2 regions of the Streptomyces sp. NPDC093600 genome follow, and region 1 is predicted to be linked to the other one. Evidence: riboswitches for the same ligand, from Rfam matches in the RefSeq annotation. Region 1 holds a riboswitch; the other holds the start of a gene.
What was found. A riboswitch is a leader RNA that binds a small molecule or an ion and turns the genes downstream of it on or off. The one in region 1 is predicted to bind cyclic di-AMP.
Positions count from the first base shown of each region.

Region 2: linked by a shared signal. The riboswitch ahead of ACIRB4_RS18420 (M23 family metallopeptidase) and the one ahead of ACIRB4_RS21440 (transglycosylase family protein) in region 1 are both predicted to bind cyclic di-AMP.

Region 1 covers NZ_JBIWIU010000008.1:285,446-289,103, reverse strand. Annotated here, with positions in the region: gene ACIRB4_RS21450 (septum formation initiator family protein) at 1-125, opposite strand, end outside; gene eno (phosphopyruvate hydratase) at 229-1,515, opposite strand; gene ACIRB4_RS21440 (transglycosylase family protein) at 1,857-2,552, opposite strand; cyclic di-AMP (ydaO/yuaA leader) riboswitch at 2,556-2,775, opposite strand; gene ACIRB4_RS21435 (transglycosylase family protein) at 2,990-3,658, opposite strand, start outside.
Region 2 covers NZ_JBIWIU010000007.1:19,762-23,419, reverse strand. Annotated here, with positions in the region: gene ACIRB4_RS18425 (PP2C family protein-serine/threonine phosphatase) at 1-888, shown strand, start outside; cyclic di-AMP (ydaO/yuaA leader) riboswitch at 1,100-1,246, shown strand; gene ACIRB4_RS18420 (M23 family metallopeptidase) at 1,258-2,379, shown strand; gene ACIRB4_RS18415 (PrsW family intramembrane metalloprotease) at 2,390-3,658, opposite strand, start outside.

The DNA.
Region 1 (3,658 bases):
GCCGCGCGGCCGGTGAGCCGGGAGCGGCGGGCCTGGCGGCGGGTCTGGGAGCGGTAGACACGGGCGGCGGTCTGCTCGCCGAGCAGCTTGATCCTGGTCGCGGTCGAGAACCGGTCCCGGGCCATGTGCGCGCCTCCCCTTTACGTACGAACGTCCCCGCACACGGTACGGGACCGGGTGCGGGGACGTATGTACGACGGGCTGTCGGACAGCCTGTCGGACGGGCTGTCAGCCCTTGAAGCGCGGGAACGCGCTGCGGCCGGCGTACACCGCGGCGTCGTCGAGGATCTCCTCGATGCGCAGCAGCTGGTTGTACTTGGCGACGCGCTCGGAGCGGGCCGGGGCGCCGGTCTTGATCTGGCCGCAGTTGGTGGCGACGGCGAGGTCGGCGATGGTGACGTCCTCGGTCTCGCCGGAGCGGTGGGACATCATGCACTTGAAGCCGTTGCGCTGGGCCAGCTCGACGGCGTCCAGGGTCTCGGTCAGCGAACCGATCTGGTTGACCTTGACCAGCAGGGCGTTGGCGGAGCCCTCCTCGATACCGCGGGCCAGGCGCTCCGGGTTGGTGACGAACAGGTCGTCGCCGACGAGCTGCACCTTGGTGCCCAGCTTCTCGGTGATGGCCTTCCAGCCGGCCCAGTCGTCCTCGAACAGCGGGTCCTCGATGGAGACCAGCGGGTAGGAGGCGACGAGCTCCTCGTAGTACTCGGTCATCTCGGCGGCCGAGCGGGACTTGCCCTCGAACTCGTACGAGCCGTCCTTGTAGAACTCGGAGGCGGCGCAGTCGAGCGCCAGCGCGATGTCCTTGCCCGGGACGTAGCCGGCCTGCTTGATGGCCTCGACGATGAGGTCGAGCGCGGCGCGGTTGGAGTCCAGGTTCGGGGCGAAGCCGCCCTCGTCACCGAGGCCGGTGGACAGGCCCTTGGTCTTCAGGACGGACTTGAGGGTGTGGTAGACCTCGGTGCCCCAGCGCAGGGCCTCGGAGAAGGACTCCGCGCCGATCGGGGCGATCATGAACTCCTGGATGTCCACGTTGGAGTCGGCGTGCGAGCCGCCGTTCAGGATGTTCATCATCGGAACGGGCAGCAGGTGCGCGTTCGGGCCGCCGAGGTAGCGGAAGAGCGGCAGGTCGGACGCCTCGGAGGCGGCGTGCGCGACGGCGAGGGAGACGCCGAGGATGGCGTTGGCGCCGAGCGAGGACTTGTCCGGGGTGGCGTCCAGGTCGAACATCGCCTGGTCGATCAGGCGCTGCTCGGTGGCGTCGTAGCCGACGAGCTCCGGGCCGATCTGCTCGATGACGGCGAGGACGGCCTTCTCGACACCCTTGCCCTGGTAGCGGTTCGGGTCACCGTCGCGGAGCTCGAGGGCCTCGAACGCACCGGTGGAGGCACCGGACGGAACAGCAGCACGGCCGGTGCTGCCGTCGTCGAGGCCGACCTCGACCTCGACCGTGGGGTTGCCTCGGGAGTCCAGGATTTCCCGGGCTACGACGACGTCGATGGACGGCACGAGCATCTCCTTCTGGGATGTGAAGCTAGATGTGACGCATGCGGTGCAGGGTCTCTTTGGCCTTGCGACAAGAGCCTAACCGGCTCCCGGCCTCCAGCCAGCCGGGCGCCCGCCCGCTGGGACGAAAAAGGACCCAAGGGCATGCATCTATGGACGAACGACCTCAGAACTACTGGACGGTAACGAGGCGGGAGCCTTGGCGGGCGGGGCTCGAACGCGCGGAACCCCGGTCCGGCGCGCACGGGGGAAGGGCGCGCCGGACCGGGGTGGTCACCGCGGGAGGGTCGTGGGGGCGAGACGCCCCCCGGGACCCGTGTGAGCCGCCGGACTCACGCGGGCCGCCTGACTCACTTCAGGTGGAGCTGCTGGCCCGGGTAGATCAGGTCGGCGTCGTCGACGATGTCCTTGTTGAGCTCGAAGAGCTTCGCCCAGCCGCCCTTGACGTCGTGCGCGGCGGCGATCTTGCTCAGCGTGTCGCCGGTCACGACCTTGTACTCGCCGTCACCCTTCGCGACCTTCTTGCCGGTCGGGGTGGTGACGGTCTTCTTCGACTCGGCCTTCTTGGGCGCGGCCTTCGGCGCGGTGCGCGACTCGCTGCGGGTCGTCGGCTGCTCGGCCTGACGCTCCTGCTGCGCGGGGGCGGCCTGCTCGGCGGAGCCGCCGTTGTACGCGGCGCTGGAGAGGCCCACGCCGCAGCTCGGCCAGGCACCCTTGCCCTGGCCGGCCAGGACCTTCTCGGCGACCGCTATCTGCTGCGACTTGGAGGCCTTGTCGGCGGTGGAGGCGTACGCGGTACCGCCGTAGGCGGCCCAGGTGGAGGCCGAGAACTGCAGGCCGCCGTAGTAGCCGTTGCCCGTGTTGATGGACCAGTTGCCGCCGGACTCGCACTGGGCGACGGCGTCCCACTCGGAGGCGGTGGCGGCCGAGGCGGACCCGGCGGTCATCAGCGGGGCGGCGACGGCGACACCGGCGACGCCGACGAGTGCGACGGCGCGGGTGGCCTTGGAAGCACGGCGGTGCTTGCCCTTACCGGAAAGCAGCATGCGATTTCTCCTCACCGACGCCTGCGAGGTGAGCTGTCGGGTTCGGACCAAGTGAGTTGTCCGGCCGCGTGACCAGCACGCGGCTCCACCCCAAGCCGGCCTTCCGTCCGTCTGTCTCGACGGCCGGGAACCGGCGCTTACCTTGGGTCCCCCGCTCCTGCCTACGGCGCTTGCGCGACGACTGTTCCCATCAACCGACGGCAGGATTCGGCGTTTCGGTCGACGGGGCCCGCGGTGGCGAGCGGTCACGACCGTAGACACAGACCCCCGCGAAGTTCAAAGACGTCTATAGGGGAGAAATCGCCCTTACTTGCCCTGTACCGAACAGCGTTTGCGCAGGTGAGAGGTGACGGAAGCAAAGTTTGCGGACGGAACACGCCGGTCGCGACAAAGAGACCCATGTCTCACTTGGCCAGAACCGGACATAAGCTGCCGAACTAGCCCTGCGCAGGGGCGGTTTCGGGCGTCAGGTCGAGGCTCTGACCAGGGAGGATGAGATCCGGATCGCCGCCCACCGTCCGGCGGTTGGCGTCATAGAGGGCGGTCCAGCCGCCGGGGAGCTCGTTCTCCTGAGCGATCTCGGCGAGATTGTCTCCGGGCTTGACGGTGTATTCGTCCGCAGTGCCCTGAGTGTCCGTATTCTCCGCACCCGTACCGGCGGTCACCTCACCTGTCACTCCGTCAGTCCCCGCGGACGGCGAGGCGTGGCGACCGGTTTCTCCGCTGCTGTCCGCAATGCCCGTCTCTTCGGGAGCGGCGTCGCCACGGTGCTTGCCGGTGCCGGGGGCGGCCGGCGCGGACGGCGTGACCGATGCCCCGGGGGCGGTGGGGGACGGCGTGACGGCGCCCGTCGAGGCGTCCGGCGTCGCGGGCGCGGTGGGGGCGGCGGGAGTGGCCGGGACGGTCCCGGGGGCCGTCGGGGCGGTCGGGAGGACCTCGGGAGCCGTCGGGGCAGCCTCGGTGGCCGTCGGGGCGATCGGAAGGCCCGTGGTGCGGTTCGACTCCTCGACCGGGCCCGTGGGCTCCTCCGGCACGAGGGCCGGCCCGGGGTCGACCTCGGGGGCGGTGCCGTCGTTCGTCAGGCCGGCGATCGGGGCGCAGGTGTC
Region 2 (3,658 bases), on a different contig from region 1:
GACGTCCCGGCGCTCACCGAGACCCTGACCGTCATCACGGTCTCCGCCCTCGCCCTGCTGATCAACCGCGTCGTGCGGCGCAGCGGTGAGCGGCTGGCGTCGGCCCGGGTGATCGCGGAGACGGCGCAGAAGGCGGTGCTGCCGACGCCCGCCGAGCGGATCGGCGGGCTGCAGGTCGCCGCTCGCTACGAGGCCGCGCAGGCGGACGCGTTCATCGGCGGTGATCTGTTCGCGGTCCAGGACACGCCCTACGGGGTACGGCTCGTGGTCGGCGACGTACGGGGCAAGGGGCTCGACGCGGTCGAGGCCGTCGCCGTCGTCATCGGCGCCTTCCGCGAGGCGGCCGAGCAGGAGTCGACGCTGGAGGGCGTCGCCCAGCGGCTGGAGCGGGCGCTGGCCCGCGAGGGCACCCGGCGGACCGGTCTGGACGCCGCCGAGGGGTTCACCACCGCCGTACTGGCCGAGATCCCGCGCGGCAGCGGTCTCGTACGGGTGGTGAACCGCGGGCACCCCGAGCCGCTGCTGCTCCACGCGGACGGGAAGCTGACCCTGCTGGCGCCGAGCGAGCCGGCGCTGCCGCTCGGTCTGGGCGAGCTGGCCGCGTGGCCGGACCGGGCCGACGAGGCGCCGTACCCGCCGGGCGCCACGCTGCTGCTGTACACCGACGGGCTCTCCGAGGCGCGTGACGCCACAGGAGCCTTCTACGATCCCGCCGAGCGGCTCGCCGGGCGGATCTTCCCGGGGCCGGAGGCGCTCCTGGACGCGCTCGTCGACGATGTGCGGCGCTACACCGGGGGCGGGACGACGGACGACATGGCGCTGCTGGCCGTGAGCCGCCCGACGCGGGGGCAGCCGGAGCGGCGGCGGACGATGCCCGTGGTGCCGTGACCATCCGTAGTCACAAGGTGCCACTCCGATAACAATTGACACACCGTCAGGTTCGCGTCGTTCGCCGGGCGTTTACTGAAGCAGGGTCAAGTCGGGCCATTCTCCCGCAATCTCGCTAATGATCAACCGGAACGGCTTGGAATCAGGACCCTCTGTCTATTAACGTTCGATAACGCAGCGCGGTCGTCCCAGCCGTCGCAAGAGACGGCACCGTGCGCACGCGCCGAATCCTGAAAAGGAACCGGGGAACCACCAATTGGGGTGAATCGGGCAGCCTCGCATCCGTGCGAGATGCCCGTAGGAGACCTTCCTGCTCCGAACCCGTCAGCTAACCCGGTAGGCGAGAAGGAAGGAAAGGAGCGCGCCTTCGTGGCGTCCAACACCCCTGCCCCCGAAGCCCCCTTCGACGCGTTCGGTGCCTCGGGTGCCCCCGGGGCGGACCCCGGGACAGGCGCGTGGGAGGAGTGGAATCCCACCGAGGACTCGCTCCGTCAGCAGGCGCGATCCGGCGCCGGCGGCCGTCATCGCGTCGTCAAGCAGCGCTCCAACTTCGCCCGTTCCTCCACCGTCCTGGGCGTCGGTGTCATCGCCGCCGTCGGCGCGGGCGGCCTGGCCACCGCGCAGGAGAAGCCCGCCGTCTCCATATCCCTTCCCGACCTCGGCCTCCCGGACGCCTCCGCGCTGCCCGGCGTCGGCCAGCTGATCGCCGACGCGAACGACGGGGACGGCGCGAACGGCGGGACCGACGGTGGGGACGGCTCGGGCTCCGGTACGAACAACCCCCTGCCGCTCACCGCCACCCTCGCCCTGGACGCCGAGGGCAGCGGGGGCACGGACGCCTCGGCCACCGCGTCCACCGCCGACGCCGGCGAGGCGCTGCGCGCCCGCATCCTCCAGCAGGCCGAGCAGCAGCAGGTGTCCGCCGACGCCGCCGAGAAGGCCGCGGCGGAGAAGGCGGCAGCCGAGAAGGCCGCCGAAGAGGCCGCCGCCAAGGCGAGCGCCGCCGAGAAGGCGGCCGCCGAGGCGAAGAAGAAGGCCGAGGAGGAGGCCGCGGCGAAGGCCGAGGCCGAGCGCCTGGCCAAGCTCGCCGCCAGTTACGCCCTGCCGACCTCCTCGTACACCATCACCTCCACCTTCGGTGAGTCCGGCTCGATGTGGTCCTCCGGCTACCACACCGGCCTCGACCTCGCGGCCCCCACCGGCACTCCGGTCAAGGCCGTCCACGGCGGCACCATCAAGTCCGCCGGCTGGTCGGGCTCGTACGGCTACCGGATCGTCCTGGAACTGGCGGACGGTACGGAGGTCTGGTACTGCCACCTGTCGTCCATGACGGTCGGCGCGGGGCAGTCCGTGGGCACCGGCGAGACCATCGGCCGCGTGGGCGCGACCGGCAACGTCACCGGCCCCCACCTCCACCTGGAGGTCCACACCGCGGGCGGCTCCGGCGTGGACCCGTCGGCCTGGCTGCGCGGCAAGGGCCTGAACCTCTGACCGGTGCCGGTCAGCTCCGGTACGGGTTGTAGCCGCCGTAGTCGAGGTACTGCGGCGGCGCCCACACCCGGCCGGTGGCCCGCGCCGCGTACGTCAGCGCGGGAGAGGCGACCGCCTTGCGCTGCCAGAGGTGGTGCAGCAGCTCCTGCTCGCGGGCGGTGAAGTCCTCCTCCGCCGTCCCCCGCTCGGCCCGGGCGCGCAGAAAGGCGAGGCTGGTCGCGAACGCCTCGTACTCCCCGACCGCCTGCGCCGCCGGCTTGCCGTACGTACGGGCGGCGAAGTCGCGGGCCACCGAGCGGGCCCGCATGGAGGAGAGCGCGAGCGGTTCGGCGGGGGACAGCCAGCCGGCCGCCGCGTACGCCGGGAGCTGCCCGGATATGGTGCGCAGCTCCTTCTGCCGGCTCCATATCGCCAGCCAGGTCAGCAGCCCGAAGACCGGCACCATGAACATGCCGTACACCAGGAAGAAGCCCCACGGTCCGAAGACGGCCGAGCCGTTCCACAGGGCGTGCGTGCCCATGGCGAGGACCAGGCCGGTCAGCGGCAGCAGGATCCGGCGGACGCGCCGGCGGCGGGCGGCGAGGGCGGCGAGGCCGAAGCCGAGTCCGGTGAGCACGGTGAAGAGCGGATGCGCGAACGGCGACATCACGATCCGTACGAAGAACGTTCCGGCGGTCACGGAGCCGAGGCCCGAGCCGCCGAACTCCTGGTCCTCGCCGAAGGCGTTGCCGAGATAGAGGATGTTCTCGGTGAAGGCGAAGCCGGTGGCGGTGAAGCCGGCGACGACGACTCCGTCGAGGAGGCCGGTGAAGTCCCGTCTGCGGAAGAGGAAGACCAGCAGGATGGCGGCGGCCTTCGCGCTCTCCTCGACCACGGGCGCGACGGCGGTGGCGCCGAGGGTGTCCGCGGACGCCGGGTCGGCGGTCGCGGTGGCGATCCAGCGGACCGCGAAGGAGTTGGCGAGGATCGCGACGAGCGCGGCGGCGAAGGCGCCCCAGGCGAAGGAGAAGAGCAGGATCTTCCAGGGGCCGGGCTCCACGCGGTCGAGCCAGCGGAACGCGGCCATGAGGAGCGGCACGGGCAGCACGGCCAGGCCGAGTCCGACCAGGAACCCCTCGGTGCCTGTCTGGTCCCGCACCAGCGCCAGGATCACCAGGGCGCAGAGCGCGAGCACCGTGATCACGGCGACGGCCCGGACCGCCTTGCCGCGCCAGAAGGCGCGCCGGGGCCGGTAGCGCCACTGGGCACGACCGGGGACGCCGGGGAAGGCCGGCTCCTC